One region of the Micromonospora sp. NPDC048909 genome, then DNA from elsewhere that is predicted to be linked to it. Evidence: riboswitches for the same ligand, from Rfam matches in the RefSeq annotation. Region 1 holds a riboswitch; the other holds the start of a gene.
What was found. A riboswitch is a leader RNA that binds a small molecule or an ion and turns the genes downstream of it on or off. The one in region 1 is predicted to bind thiamine pyrophosphate.

Region 1 (7,602 bases):
GGGCCAGGCGACCACGGGGCCACCCAGGGGTCGTCCGTCGGCGGGGTGACCACACCCTCCTCCAGGGCCGCGTACCGGCCGGCGAGGATGCGCTTGGCGGCCGTCACGTCCACCGAGTCGGTGTTCTCCCAGAGCGCGGTGAAGAGCGCGTCGACCCGGACCCGGGCCTGCCGACAGAACAGGTCGGCCAGCTCGAGGTTCTCCGGCCGGACGTCCCGCTCGGCGTGCGCCCGCACGCACACGGCGGACATCGCGAACAGCTCCGCGCCGATGTCCACCACCCGGCCCAGGAACGCCTGCTTGCGCTCCATCTTGCCCTGCCAGCGGGACATCGCGTAGAAGGTCGACCGGGCCAGCTTGCGCGAGGCGCGCTCCACCTGCCGCAGGTGGCCGGCGAGCGGCCCGAACTCGGCGTACGCCGTGGGCCGCTGGCCACGACCGACGGCGAGGGTGGGCAGCCACCTGGCGTAGAAGGCGCCGGCCCGGGCACCCGCCTTGGCCTTGCGGCCGAGGCCGGCGTCCGGGTCGATGATGTCCCCGGCGACCGACAGGTGCGCGTCGACCGCCTCCCGGGCGATCAGCAGATGCATGATCTCGGTGGAGCCCTCGAAGATCCGGTTGATCCGCAGGTCGCGCAGCAGCTGCTCGACGGCGGCCGGCCGCTCGCCCCGGGCCGCCAGCGAATCCGCCGTCTCGTAGCCACGGCCGCCACGGATCTGGATCAGGTCGTCGGCGATCCGCCAGGCCATCTCGCTGGCGTAGAGCTTGACCAGCGCGGCCTCGATCCGGATGTCGTTGCGGTCGTCGTCGGCGAGCAGGCAGCAGAGATCCAGCATGGTCTCCATGCCGTACGTCGTGGCGGCCATGAAGGCGAGCTTCTGGGCGACCGCCTCGTGCTCGCCGACCGCCCGGCCCCACTGCACCCGGTCGGCGGACCACTCCCGGGCCACGTTCAACGCCCACTTGCCGGCGCCGACGCACATCGCCGGCAGCGACAGCCGGCCGGTGTTCAGCGTGGTCAGGGCGATCTTCAAACCCTTGCCCTCGCCCCCGATGACGTTCTCCTTCGGGACGAAGACGTCGTGGAACCGGGTGAGGCTGTTCTCCAGACCGCGCAGGCCGACGAAGGCGTTACGCCGCTCCACGGTGATGCCCTCGGCGTCGCCCTCCACGACGAACGCGGTGATCCCGCCGCGGCGGCCCTCGGCGGCCGGCACCCGGGCCATCACCACCAGCAGGGTGGCCACCGTGCCGTTGGTGGCCCAGAGCTTCACCCCGTTGAGCCGGTAGCCGGTGCCGTCCTCGGTCGGTTCGGCCGTGGTGGCCAGTCGGGCGGGGTCGGAGCCGACGTCCGGCTCGGTGAGCAGGAAGGCGGAGACCTCGCCGGCGGCCAGCCGGGGCAGGAAGAGCTGCTTCTGCTCGGCGGTACCGAACATCTTGAGCGGCTGTGGCACGCCGATGGACTGGTGCGCCGAGAGCAGCGCGCCGATGGCCGGGCTGATCGAGCCGGCCAGCATCAACGCCCGGCAGTACTGCAGGTTGCTCAGCCCGAGCCCGCCGTACGAGCGGTCGATCTTCATGCCGAACGCGCCGAGCCGGGCCAGCCCGTGGAACACCTCGTCGGGGATGTGCGCGTCGCGCTCGATCGCGGCGCCGTCCACCTCGGTCACGAGGAACGCCCGGAGCTGGTCGAGGAACTCCTCGGCCCGGGCGTCCTCCGCCGGGTCGGAGCGGGGCCAGGGATTGATCAGGTCGAGCCGGAACCGGCCGAGGAAGAGCTCCTTGCCGAAGCTGGGGCGGTCCCAGGTGGACTGCCGTGCCGCCTCGGCGACCTGGCGCGCCTCCTTCTCGGAGACCTGCCCCGCCTCGACCGGCAACGCGGCGGCGACACCGCCGCTGGTGTCGGGCCGCTCCGGGACGGCGCCGGGCTCGTCCGGCACGGGTCGGCTGTTCTGCGTCGTGGTCACGGCTGCCCCCTCGAACCTCGGTCCGGCGCGTCAACGTGCTCGACAAATGCCACGCTACCCCCGGTTGTTACCCAGGGGTAGCGGTCTGTGAAGATCGAGATTCGGCGATCGCCGGTCAGTCGCCGGTGACCGCGCGCGGGTCGTCGTCATCGTCGTCGATGTCGTCGTCACCCCAGTTGCGACGGGCGAACGGCAGCAGCACCCAGAAGACGAGGAACCAGACCGCGGTCACCGCGCTGAGCACGAACGCGATCGGACGGTCCAGCACGAAGTCGGTGATCAGCAGCACCGCGCTGACCATGGCGATCAGCATGAAGGCGAGCCCGCCGGTGGCCATCCGGTGGGCGAAGCGGACCAGCTCCGGCTTGCGCCCCTGGCGGAACAGCGCCCGGTGGAACGCCACCGGCGAGATGATCAGCGCGGTGGCGGCCGCCGCGGCCAGCAGCGAGACCACGTAGACGTCCCGCTGGAACTCGGTCGTCCTGGTGAAGCCGTTGCTGAACGGCAGGGTCAGCAGGAACGCGAAGAGGATCTGCACCCCGGTCTGCGCGACCCGGAGCTCCTGGAGCAGGTCGGCGAAATTGCGCTGCCAGCGCTGCTTCTCGGTTTCCTTCGACACGCGTTACCTCCGGTCAGACGCTACTGCCGGCGGGGCCCGCCGCCGGCAGCAACGCCAATGCCCGATCACGCAATCCGCGAAACCAGCTCAGGATCGACCCGCCGGCGGTCGCCGCCCGCGCCGCGATGCGCCCGCCGGTCGCGGGTCAGGAGCGCGCGAGACACCCGCCGGTGGCGGTCAGGAGCCGCGGCGGATCCGGCCGGCGTAGCGGGCCTCCAGCACGTGGTTGTGCTCGTCGCCCCCGGCGATGTTGGCGGAGAGGTAGACCGGGGGCCGCTCCCCCGCGGCGAGCAGTCGGGCCACCACCTCGACCGTGATCTGCTGCGCGAGCAGCGCCGCGGTGATGGAGGAGACCGCGCCGACCGCGCCGCCGTCAGGCAGCGGCAACGTCGCGTCGCCGTACGGGGCGCCGTTGTCGAGCACCACGTCGGCGAGGTCGGCGAGCTTCCGCCCGGACGGGTGCCGGGAGGTCATCTGCGCCGAGTGCTGCGCCGAGGTGATCGCCACCAACCCGTGGCCGCGCTCCTTGACCAGGCTGGCGAACTCGACGATCGCGCCGTTCACGCCCGAGTTCGAGGCCACCACGAAGACGTCCGCCGGTCGGACCGGGGCCAGCTCGTAGAGGCGGTGCGCGACCGACGGATCCCGCTCCAGGGTCGGCCCGAGCAGATCGGCCGGCGCGCCGCCGTGCAGCACCAGATCCCGCAGGGCGATCTTGTTGGTCGGCACCAGCCCGCCGGCCCGGCCGGCGATCTCCATCGAGAGCGCCTCGGAGTGCCCGGCGCCGAAGGCGTGCACCACCCCGTCGGCACGTACCGCGTCGGCGAGCAGGTCCGCCGCCCGACCCACCGCCTCCCGCTGGCTCGCGGCGACCCGGTTCATCGTCTCGGTCACCACCGCCAGGTAGGCGTCGGCGCTCAACGTCATGTCTCCTCCATTCCTACTGACCGCCGGACGCGGCTCAGGCCACGCCCCGCACCCGGGCGACGATCGCCTCGGCCAGCGCCGCCGGCGCCTCGTCCGGAATCCAGTGGGTCACCCCGGGCAGCTCGACGAAGCGGTAGTCCCCCGACACGTGCTGCGCGCACGCCTCGGCGGCGGTCCGGCCGATGGCGATGTCCCGGTCGCTCCAGACGAACGTGGTCGGCACGGTCACCGGCCCGACCGCGGCCAGGTCACCCCGGGACATCGCCCGGTACCAGTTCAACGCCCCGGTCAGCGCGCCGGGCGCGCGCATCGGCTCCGCGTACGCCGCCACCCGGTCCTCGTCGCCGACCCCGGCGAGCATCCGACGCAGCGCCGCCGCCCGCAACCCGAGCAGCACCTTCTCCGCCTTGCCGGGCTGCCGGAACAGCACCATGTACGACGAGCGGACCTTCTGCTGCGTGTCGTGGGCCAGCGCGTACGCCATCGCGGCGGGGTGCGGCACCGACACGGCGGTGAGAGTACGGATCCGGCCGGGGTGGGCGGCGGCCACGGCCCAGGCGACGACCGCGCCCCAGTCGTGCCCCACCAGGTGCGCCGCCTCGACGCCCAGCGCGCCGAGCAGCGCCACCACGTCGGCGACCAGCTCCGCCAACCGGTACGCCTCGACGGTCTCCGGGCGGGCGCCGGGCGAGTAGCCGCGCTGGTCCGGCGCGTACGTGCGCAGGCCGGCGGCATGCAGGGCCGGCGTCAGGTCGTCGAACTCCCCGCCGTGCTGCGGGAAGCCGTGCAGCAGCAGTACCGGCGGGGCCTCCTCCGGTCCACCGGCGCGGACGTCGAACGTGAATCCTCGGGCGTCGATCCGCATGATCAGCAGCCTACCCAGGCCGGCCGGCGTCGCCCGGCCCCCGGTCGCGGTGCTAGCGTCTGTGGAACAACTTCACATCCGACAGGGGAGCGCACAGCGCTGAGAGTGCGGGCACACGCCCGCAGACCCTCGAACCTGATCTGGGTAATGCCAGCGCAGGGAGTTCGGTCGACCTCCAGCCGCGCCGCCGTCCGGTTCCACCGGACGTCGGCGTGCGTCTTCTCCTGGTTCCTCCACAGAACTGGGAGCACTCGCATGACACAACCCGACACGAACCGTTGGCGGACCGTCGACATCGTCGTGGCCTCGGTGATCGCCATCGCCTTCGGCATCATCTTCTGGGCCTGGGGCCTGCTCTGGAACGGTCCCGCCGACGCCATTCCGCTGCCCGGCCGGGCGGTCCTCTACGGCGTCTGGCTGGTTCCCGCCGTCCTGGGCGGGCTGATCATCCGGAAGCCCGGTGCCGCCTTCTTCACGCTCACGGTCGCGGCGCTGGTCTCGGTGGCGCTGGGCAGCAGTTGGGGCTGGACGCTGGTCATCCAGGGCCCGCTGGAGGCGGCCGCCGCGGAGCTGGCGTTCGCGGCCTTCGGCTACCGCACCTTCAAGGCGCCCATCGCGCTGCTGGCCGCCACGCTGGCCGGTCTCGCGGCGGCCATCTACGACGTCTTCGTCTGGTACCCGGCGACCTCGTGGGTCAGCTTCCGGCTCCCGTACATCCTGATCACCGCTGCCAGCTCACTGGTGATCGCCGGGTTCGGCAGCCTCGCCCTCACCCGGGCCCTGGCCGACACCGGCGTCCTCGACCGGTTCCCCGCCGCCCGCGAACGCCCCGCCATCTAACCCCCACCCCACCCTCCCTCCCCCACCCCCGGACCCGTTGATCAAGAGGTTTGCGTCAACGGCGGCCCGATTTCTGACGCAAACCTCTTGATCAACATGACGGGGCCGGTAGCGGCGCGCGGGGAGGGGGTGTGGTGGGCCGGGTGGAGCTGCGGGGATTCGGGTGGCGGCACGCCGGGCGCAAGCGCTGGGCCGTGCGCGACGTGGACCTACGGATCGAAGGCGGCGAGCGGGTTCTGCTGCTCGGCCCGTCCGGGGCCGGCAAGAGCACGCTGCTGGCCGCGCTCGCCGGGCTGCTGCCGGAGGACTCCGGCGAGCAGGCGGGCACCGTCGAGATCGACGGGTTGGACCCGCGTAAGGACCGGGAACGCGTCGGCATCGTCTTCCAGGACCCGGAGAGCCAGCTGGTGATGGCCCGCTGCGGCGACGACGTGGCGTTCGGGCTGGAGAACCGGGGCGTACCGGCCGCGGAGATCTGGCCCCGGGTCGACGAGGCGCTGCGCCGGGTCGGCTTCCCGTACGACCGGGACCGGCCCACCGCCGCCCTCTCCGGCGGCGAGCAGCAGCGCCTCGCGCTGGCCGGGGTGCTGGCCCTGCGCCCCGGCCTGCTGCTGCTCGACGAGCCGACCGCCAACCTCGACCCGGCCGGCGCCGCGCTGGTCCGCGACGCGGTCGCCGGGGCGCTGGACGCCGACACCACGCTGATCCTGGTCGAGCACCGGGTGGCCGAGGCGCTACCGCTGGTCGACCGGGTGGTGGTGCTCGAACCCGGCGGCGGCGTGCGCGCCGACGGCACCCCGGAGGCGGTCTTCGGCGCCCACGGCGACGCGCTCGCCGCCGAGGGCGTCTGGGTACCCGGCCGGACCGTGCCGCCCCGGCGCGCCGGCTCGACCCCGGGCGACCTGCTGCTCACCGCCGACCGGCTCGGCCTGCCACCCCGGCTGGCCGACACCGACCTGGCGGTACGCGCCGGCGAGGCGCTCGCCGTGCTCGGCCCGAACGGGGTGGGCAAGTCCACCATGGCGCTGCTGCTCGGCGGGCTGCTCCGGCCGGGCACCGGCGCGGTGACGGCGAGCCCGGAGCTGGCCGGCCGGGACGCGGGCACTCCCCCGCACCGCTGGCGCGCCCCCGCCCTGGCCGGCCGGATCGGCTCGGTCTTTCAGGACCCGGAGCACCAGTTCGTCACGAGCACCGTCTACGACGAGCTGGCTCTCGGCCCGCGCCGCAGCGGCCGGCCCGAGGCGGCGATCCGGTCCACGGTGGACGAGCTGCTGGACCGGCTGCGGCTGACCGCGCTCGCCGGCGCCAACCCGTACACCCTCTCCGGTGGCGAGGCGCGGCGGCTGAGCGTCGCGACCGCCCTGGCCACCGCGCCCCGCCTGCTGGTCTGCGACGAGCCCACCTTCGGTCAGGACCGGCGGACCTGGCTGGAGCTGGTCGACCTCTTCGCCGATTTGCGCGACGCCGGGCACGGCGTGGTCACCGTGACCCACGACCCGGAGTTCGTCGCGGCGCTCGCCGACCGGCAACTCACGCTGGGCCGGCGGTCGTGATCGGCCTCGAACCCGTCGCCGTGCCCGGGGCGCCGCTGGCGCGGCGCAACCCGGTCGCCAAGCTGGCCGCCGCGCTGGTCTTCTCGATCGTGCTGGTCGCCACCCTCGACCCGGTCGCGCCGGCGATCGCCATCGCGTTCGAACTGGCGCTGCTGCCGCTCTTCGGCGTGCGTTACCGGGTGCTGGCCCGGCGCGCGTGGCCGCTGCTGGTCAGCGCGGTCGGCATCGTGGTCACGCTGGTGCTCTTCGCCGCCGAGCGCTCCGGCCGGGTGCTGGTCGAGGCCGGCCCGGTCGTGGTCACCTCGGGCGTGCTGCTCACCGCGCTCGGGCTGGTGCTGCGGATGTTCGCGGTGGCGCTGCCCGGCGTGATCGTGTTCGCCACCACCGACCCGACCGACCTGGCCGACGCGCTGGTCCAGAACGCCAAGGCGCCGGCCCGGTTCGCGATCGGGGCCCTGGCGGCGTTCCGGCTGGTGCCGCTGCTCGGCCAGGAGTGGCAGATGATCAGCATGGCCCGCCGGGCGCGCGGCGTGGACGCCGGGCGCAACCCGGTGGCGAAGCTGCGGCTCTTCGTCTCGACCGCGTTCGCGCTGCTGGTCGGGGCGATCCGGCGGGGTACCCGGCTGGCGGTGGCGATGGACGCCCGGGGCTTCGACGCGGGCACCCCGCGCACGGTCGCCCGCCGGCAGCGGTTCACCGCCGCGGACGCCCTCCTGGTGGCCGGCGCCGCGACGCTGGCCGCCACCGCCCTCACCACCAGCATCCTGCTCGGCACCTTCCGGCCCCTCATCGGCTGACCAGGCCCGCCTGCCCCGCCGCAAGCATGGCCGG
Region 2 (7,602 bases), on a different contig from region 1:
GTCGAAGAAGCCGCCGTCCGGCGGGAACTCGATGGTCACCGTCGGCGCGGTGTTGCCCACGGTGACCGGCACGTTGGCCACCGCGGTGCGGCCCTTCGGGTTGGTCACCGTGAGCTGGGCGGTGAAGCTGCCCGCCGTCGCGTAGGTGTGCGTCGGGCTCGCCTCGGTGGAGGTCTGCCCGTCGCCGAAGGCCCAGGCGTAGGTGAGCGTGCCACCGTCCGGGTCCCGGGAGCCGGCGCTGGAGAAGCTCACGGTCAGCGGCGCCGGCCCGGAGGTCGGCGTGGCGGCCGCCACCGCGATCGGCGCCCGGTCCCCGGCGATGTAGTCGATCCGGTAGACGCCGGAGTTGTCGTTGTTGCCGCCGAAGCCGCTGCCCCACTCGATCAGGTAGAGCGCGCCGTCCGGGCCGAACTCGAAGTCCATCGGCCGGATCATGCTCATGCCGGTGAGCAGCTGGTTGATGTCCACCAGCGACTTGCCGTCGGCGGTCACCTGCATGGTGTACATCTTCGACTGGTTCCACTCACCGAGCAGCGCCTTGCCGTCGTAGTACGCCGGCCACTTGCGCTCGGAGTTCAGGTCGGCGTCGTAGCGGTAGACCGGGCCGCCCATCGGGGCGCCACCGCCGCCGATCTCCGGGTACCGGGCGTCACCGGCGTAGCCGTAGTCGACGGTGGCCGGGACGACCGGCGGAAGGTTGGTCAGGCCGGTGTTGTTGGGCGAGTTGTTCACCGGCGCGGCGCAGTCGAACTTCGCCCCGCTCGGGCCGGAGGGGAAGGTGTAGTCGTTGTACGCCTCGTTCGTCCCGGTGCAGTACGGCCAGCCGTAGTTGCCGGGCGTGACGACGTTCCACTCGACCAGGCCGCGGGGGCCCCGGGTCGGGTTGTCCGCGTTGGCGTCCGGCCCGTAGTCCGCGACGTAGAGCGTGTTGGTCTTCGGGTCGGTGCCGATCCGGAACGGGTTACGGAAGCCCATCGCGAAGATCTCGGGGCGGGTCTTGTCGGTCCCCGGCGCGAAGAGGTTTCCGGCCGGGACGGTGTACGTCCCGTCGTCCTCCGGGTGGATCCGGATCACCTTGCCGCGCAGGTCGTTCGTGTTGCCCGAGGTGCGCTGGGCGTCGTAGTCCTGGCGGCCCGGCCGCTCGTCGATCGGCGTGTACGCGTTCGACTCGAACGGGTTGGTGTTGTCACCGGTGGCCAGGTAGAGGTTGCCGGCCCCGTCGAAGGCCATGCTGCCGCCGGCGTGGCAGCAGGTGTTGCGCTGGGTGTCGACCCGCAGCACCTGCTTCTCGCTGGCCGGGTCGATGGTGTCGCCGGTCACCGTGAACCGGGACAGCAGGTTGCGCGCGACACCGTCGTTCGGGGCGTAGTAGAGGTAGACCCAGTGGTTGGTGGCGAAGTCCGGGTCGAGCCGGATGCCGATCAGGCCGTCCTCGTTGCCGGTGAAGACGTCCAGGTCGACGGCGGTGACGGTGCTGCCGGTGTCCGGCTTGACGATCTGCACCCGGCCGTCGCGCTCGATGTAGAAGACCCGCCCGTCGGGCGCGATGTCCAGCTCCATCGGGTTGCTGGTGTTGCTGTCCAGGGCGACCTTCTCGAAGCTGGCGGTCTTCGAGGCGCCGCAGTCGGCGTCCGCCGCGCCCGCGGCGGTACGGATGCCGCCGAGCAGGTGGCCCAGGAACTCTGGCTCGGCGTACGACTCCCGGGTGTGGCCGCCCCCGGTGTACCAGGACCGGCCGCCGTCGAAGTCCTGGCACCAGGCGATCGGGTGGTCGGCGCCCATCGCGCCGGCGCCCGGGGTGTAGCTCTTCTCGTCCAGGCTGGCCAGCACGTGCACGTCCGGCCGCGGGTTGGTCTGGTAGTTGTACCACTCGTCGAACCGCGACCAGCGGTCCGGCAGCTCGGCCGTGGACGGGTGGGCGTGGTCCTCCACCTTCACCGTGGCCTGCTGGTTCGCCGGGTGGTTGGCGAAGTAGGCGCCGACCAGGTCGCCGTACCAGGACCAGCTGTACTCGGTGTCCGAGGCGGCGTGGATGCCGACGTAGCCGCCGCCGGCACGGATGTAGCGCTCGAACGCCGCCTGCTGCTCGGGGTCGAGCACGTCGCCGGTGGTGGAGAGCCAGATCACCGCCTGGTACTTCGCCAGGTTGGCGTCGCTGAACGCGGCGCCGTCCTCGCTGCTGTCGACGGTGAATCCGTTGGCCGCGCCGAGCTGCTGGATGGCGGCGATGCCGGTCGGGATCGAGTCGTGCCGGAAACCGGCGGTCTTGGAGAAGACCAGGACGGAGAAGGGGTCGTCGGCCACCTGCGCGGCCTTGGGCAGCACCTGGGTGACGGGGGCCGCGGCCTGCGCGTCCCGCGGGGGGATCTGCGCGGCGGCCGGTGCCGCCTGCGCGGGCGCGCCGAACAGGGTCGATGTGGCCAGAGCGAACGAGAGCAGGGTTGCGGTGAGGGGTATACGGGCACGACGAGATCGGGACACGCCGCCTCCTATGTCGCGGTGGACAGGGATCGCGGGGGCCGGCTCGCCGAAGACCGTCCCAGATGGAGCCGGTGCGGACACCGTGTCAGGGTGTCCACGCCAGCATTTTGTCGAATCGCTGAACAAATTAATTCCGCTGGATGCATGTCGGGCAAGATGCCAGCGGGTAACGGTTCTGCAACGGCGGGCGACATTCCGAACAGGACCGCATGAAGCGCCCAGCCGGATCCGCCACCGACCCCCGCCTTGGCAGCCCGACGGTTCTGTCGTACCGTGACACGCAAGTAACCCACGGGAGCCCGGTGTACCGGGCTGAGAGGGGGGCTGACAGCCCCCGACCGTCGAACCTGATCCGGGTAATGCCGGCGCAGGGAGGAGTGTTGCCGTGCTGTCCCTTGGGCGACTGCATCTGATCACCGACACCCGACCCGGGCGGGACCCACTCACCGTGGTCCGGGCCGCCCTGTCGGCGGCCCGCGCCGAACTCGTGGTGCAGGTCCGGGTCGAGGACTCCGCCACCGACCGCGAGGCGTACGACCTGGCCCGCCGGGTGCTGGCGCTCTGCGCGCCGTACGGGGCGAGCTGCCTGGTCAACGACCGGCTGCACGTGGCGCTGGCGGTGGGCGCCGCCGGCGGGCACGTCGGCGCCGACGACCTGCCCGTCGGGGCGGCCCGCCGGGTGCTCGGCCCGGCCGCCGTGCTCGGCGCCACCGCCCGGGAACCCGGCACGGCCGCCGAGGCGGTCACCGCCGGCGCCAGCTACCTGGGGGTCGGCCCCTGCCATCCCACCGCCACCAAGGAGGGCCTGCCGCCGCCGATCGGGGCGGCCGGGGTGCGGGCGGTGGCCGCGGCGGTCGACGTGCCGGTGATCGCCATCGGTGGGGTGACCGCCGCCGGCGTGCCGGCGCTGCGGGCCGCCGGAGCGTACGGGGTGGCGGTGGTCGGCGCGGTCTCCGCCGCCGCCGACCCGGCCCGCGCGACCACCGAGCTGCTCGGGGCCCTGACGTGCTGACCGGCCGGTCGGCGTCGACGCGATCCGACGACCGGGTCCGGCCGGACGTGGCGGTGGTGGGGGCGGGACCGATCGGGCTGGCGGTCGCCTGGCGGTGCGCCGCCCGCGGGCTGCGGGTGGTCGTGCACGACCCGGCCCCCGGCTCGGGAGCGTCGGCGGTCGCCGCCGGCATGCTCTCCCCGGTCGCCGAGGCGTACTTCGGTGAGCGGGAGCTGACCGGGTTGCTGGTGGAGTCCGCCGCCCGCTGGCCGGCGTTCGCCGCCGAGCTGACCGAGGCGACCGGCGCCGAGCTCGGCTACCGGACCGAGGGAACCCTGATGGTCGGGCTGACCGGGGACGACCTGGCCGAGGCGCGCCGGCTCTGGGCGTACCAGCAGGGGCTCGGCCTGCCGGTGACCCCGCTGCGCCCCAGCGAGCTGCGCGACCGCGAACCGGCGCTGGCCACCCGGGTACGCGGCGGGGCGCTCGCGCCCACCGACCACCAGATCGACCCGCGGCTGCTGGTGCCCGCGCTGCGTACCGCCGCCGAGCGGGCGGGTGCGGTGCTGGTGCCCGCGCCGGTGCGCCGGCTGGCCGAGCTGGGCGCGCCCGTCACGGTGGTGGCGGCCGGCTGCGGCGCCGCCGCGCTGGCCGGGCTGCCGGTCCGGCCGGTGAAGGGACAGGTGCTCCGGCTCCGCGCGCCGGGTGGCGCTGCGCCGGGCTTCCGGCACGTCATCCGGGGGTACGCCGACGGCGAGCAGGTCTACCTGGTGCCCCGGGACAGCGGCGAGGTGGTCGTCGGGGCGACGGTCGAGGAACGCCGGGACACCGACGTCTCCGCCGGTGCGGTGCTCCGCCTGCTCCGCGCCGCGGTCGAGCTGCTCCCCGAGCTGGCCGAGTACGACCTGGTCGAGACGGTCGCCGGGCTGCGGCCCGCCACGCCGGACAACGCGCCCATCCTCGGCCCGTTGCCCGGCCGGCCGGACGTGCTGGCGGCCACCGGGCACCACCGGCACGGGATCGTGCTCACCCCGGTCACCGCCGACCTGATCGCCGACCTGGTCAGCACCGGCGCGCCCGACCCGCTGCTCGCGCCCTTCCGACCGGACCGGTTCGCCATCGCGGGCCCGACCGCCGTCGGTGCAACTGATTCGACGATGAAGGGGGACCGGTGGAACTGACGGTGAACGGGGCCGGGCGCACACTGCCCGGCGGCGCGACGGTGGCCGACCTGGTCCGCGAGGTCACCCCGCAGCAGCGCGGGCTCGCGGTCGCGGTGAACGGCGAGGTGGTCCCGCGGACCGGCTGGCCGGCGACCGTGCTGCGCGACGGCGACCGGGTCGAGGTGCTCAGCGCGGCCCAGGGCGGGTGAGCGGGGTGACGTTCGAGATCGGCGGCGTGCCCTTCACCTCGCGGCTCATCCTGGGCACCGGCGGCGCGGCGAACCTGCACGTGCTGGAGCAGGCCATCCGGGCCTCCGGCACCGAGCTGGTCACCGTGGCGTTACGCCGGGTGGACACCGCGCCCGGCAGCGCCGGTGGCCTGCTGGAGCTGCTGGACCGGTGCGGCGTACGGCTGCTGCCGAACACCGCCGGCTGCTACACGGCCGGCGAGGCGGTCAAGGTCGCCCGACTGGCCCGGGACGCGTTCGACACCGACTGGATCAAGCTGGAGGTGATCGGCGACGAGCGGACGCTCCTCCCGGACGGGGTGGAGCTGCTGCGCGCGGCCGAGGAACTGGTGGCCGACGGGTTCACCGTCCTGCCGTACACCTCGGACGACCCGGTGCTGGCCCGGCGACTGGCCGACGTGGGCTGCGCGGCCGTGATGCCGGCCGGCGCGCCGATCGGCTCCGGGCTCGGCATCGGCAACCCGCACCACATCCGGCTGATCCGCCAGGGCGTCGGCGTGCCGGTGATCCTCGACGCCGGCATCGGGACCGCCTCCGACGCGGCGCTGGCAATGGAACTCGGCTGCGACGCGGTGCTGCTGGCCAGCGCGGTCACCCGGGCCGCCGACCCGGTGGCGATGGCCACCGCGATGCGGCACGCCGTCGAGGCCGGCCGGCTCGCCGCCGGTGCGGGCCGCATCCCCCGCCGCTTCCACGCCCTCGCGTCCACCCCGGACGACGGGCGGCCGGACCTGTGAACGCGCAGCCCGACACCGCTACCCCTCTGGATCTCGGCAGAAGCGGACCCCTGGCGGGGTCGGGAGCTGCCAAGATCCCGGTCGGCGCGGTGCCGACCGGCGTCGTGCTGCTGACCGATCGGCGGGTGGCGCGGCGGCCGTTGGTCAGCGTGGTCGCGGCGGCGGTGGGCGGGGGAGTGCGCTGGGTCGTTCTGCGGGAGAAGGACCTGCCCCGCGCCGAGCGAGCGGCCCTCGCCGTCGAGCTGCGGGCGATCCTGGCCGAGGTCGGCGGCACACTCATCGTCGCCGGTCCCGATCCGCTCGACGGCGACGCCGTCCACCTGCCCGCCGCCGGCCCGTACCCGCCGCCGAGCGTCGGCCTGGTGGGCCGCTCCTGCCACGACAGTGCGGAGCTGGCTCGTCTCTCCACCGAGGACTACGTCACCCTCTCGCCCGTGCATCCCAGCAGGACCAAGCCCGGCTACGGCCCACCTCTGCTCCCGGACGGGCTGGCCGCGCTGATCCGGCGAAGCCCGGTACCCGTCCTCGCTCTCGGCGGCTTTGAGACCCCCAACCAGGTGCACGCGAGCGTCAAGGCAGGTGCCGCCGGAGTAGCGGTCCTCGGCGCGATCATGCGAGTCGACGAACCCGCGAAGGCAGCCGCCACGTTGACGGGAGCCTTCGACGAGGCGGTCACCCCGGTGCCGCGAAGCGGGCCGCAGCCCTCGACACCGACCACGGGAGGGCGACGATGACCCCACCGGCCGTGCTCACCATCGCCGGCTCCGACTCCGGCGGAGGCGCCGGCATCCAGGCCGACCTGAAGGTCTTCGCCGCCCTCGGCGCGTACGGGACGAGCGTGCTCACCGCGGTCACCGCGCAGAACACCAGGGGCGTCGACGCGGTGCTGCCGCTGCCGCCGCGCACCGTCGCCGAGCAGCTCGACAGCGTGCTGGCCGATTTCGGCGTGCGGGCGGCGAAGACCGGCATGCTCGGCAGCCCGGCCGTCGCCGCCGTGGTGGCCGACGCGGCCCGCGACGGTCGGTTGCCGCACCTCGTCGTCGACCCGGTGCTGGTCGCCACGAGCGGGCACCGGCTCGGCGTGGTCGCCGCGGTCGAGCGGCTGCTCCCGTACGCCCGGGTGGCGACGCCGAACTGCGCGGAGGCCGCGGCGATCACCGGACGACCGGTCGACGACCTGGCCGGGATGGTCGCCGCGGCGGAGGCGCTGGCCGCCGGGGGCCCGGAGCACGTGGTGGTCACCGGCGGCGACCTCTCCGGCGGCGAGGCGGTGGACGTGCTGCACGGCGGCGGGATCACCACGCTGCTGCGGGCGCCCCGGGTGGACACCCGGCACACCCACGGCACCGGCTGCTCGTTCTCGGCGGCGATCGCCGTCCGGCTGGCGCTGGGGGATCCGGTGCCGGCGGCGGTCGGTGCCGCCAAGGAGTACGTGCACCGCGCGCTGACCGGCGCGCGGGGCTGGGAGCTGGGCGCCGGGCGGGGTCCGTTGGACCACTTCGGCTGGACCGCTTGATCACCAGGGAGGCTGTCATGCAGGCACGACGCAAGGTGTACGTGGAGGGGTCCCGACCGGATCTCCGGGTGCCGTTCGCCGAGGTGGCGCTGACCGGGGACAACCCGCCGCTGCGGCTCTACGACACCTCGGGGCCGGGCTCCGACCCGGAGGTGGGGCTGCCACCGCTGCGCGGGCCCTGGATCGCGGCCCGCGGCGATGTCGCTCCGGTACGCGGTGCGGGCACCCCGCTGGCCGGGGTCGACGGGCGGCGTCCGACGCAGCTCGGCTACGCCCGGGCCGGGATCGTCACGCCGGAGATGGAGTTCGTGGCGATCCGGGAGGGCGTCGCACCGGAGTTCGTCCGGGACGAGATCGCGGCCGGCCGGGCGGTGCTGCCGCTCAACGTCAACCACCCGGAGTGTGAGCCGGCGATCATCGGCAAGGCGTTCCTGGTGAAGGTGAACGCCAACATCGGCACCTCGGC

Region 2: linked by a shared signal. The riboswitch ahead of thiE (thiamine phosphate synthase) and the one ahead of AB0C04_RS06575 (ECF transporter S component) in region 1 are both predicted to bind thiamine pyrophosphate.

The regions. Positions count from the first base shown of each region.
Region 1 is NZ_JBEZFU010000002.1:76,105-83,706, reverse strand. It holds gene AB0C04_RS06595 (acyl-CoA dehydrogenase family protein) at 1-1,877, opposite strand, end outside; gene AB0C04_RS06590 (DUF6328 family protein) at 2,083-2,586, opposite strand; gene AB0C04_RS06585 (SIS domain-containing protein) at 2,764-3,513, opposite strand; gene AB0C04_RS06580 (alpha/beta hydrolase) at 3,548-4,378, opposite strand; TPP riboswitch at 4,452-4,558, shown strand; gene AB0C04_RS06575 (ECF transporter S component) at 4,634-5,218, shown strand; gene AB0C04_RS06570 (ABC transporter ATP-binding protein) at 5,353-6,771, shown strand; gene AB0C04_RS06565 (energy-coupling factor transporter transmembrane component T) at 6,768-7,568, shown strand.
Region 2 is NZ_JBEZFU010000003.1:42,449-50,050, forward strand. It holds gene AB0C04_RS09530 (ThuA domain-containing protein) at 1-2,481, opposite strand, end outside; TPP riboswitch at 2,763-2,872, shown strand; gene thiE (thiamine phosphate synthase) at 2,867-3,493, shown strand; gene thiO (glycine oxidase ThiO) at 3,487-4,653, shown strand; gene thiS (sulfur carrier protein ThiS) at 4,644-4,844, shown strand; gene AB0C04_RS09550 (thiazole synthase) at 4,841-5,620, shown strand; gene AB0C04_RS09555 (thiamine phosphate synthase) at 5,710-6,354, shown strand; gene thiD (bifunctional hydroxymethylpyrimidine kinase/phosphomethylpyrimidine kinase) at 6,351-7,136, shown strand; gene thiC (phosphomethylpyrimidine synthase ThiC) at 7,154-7,602, shown strand, end outside.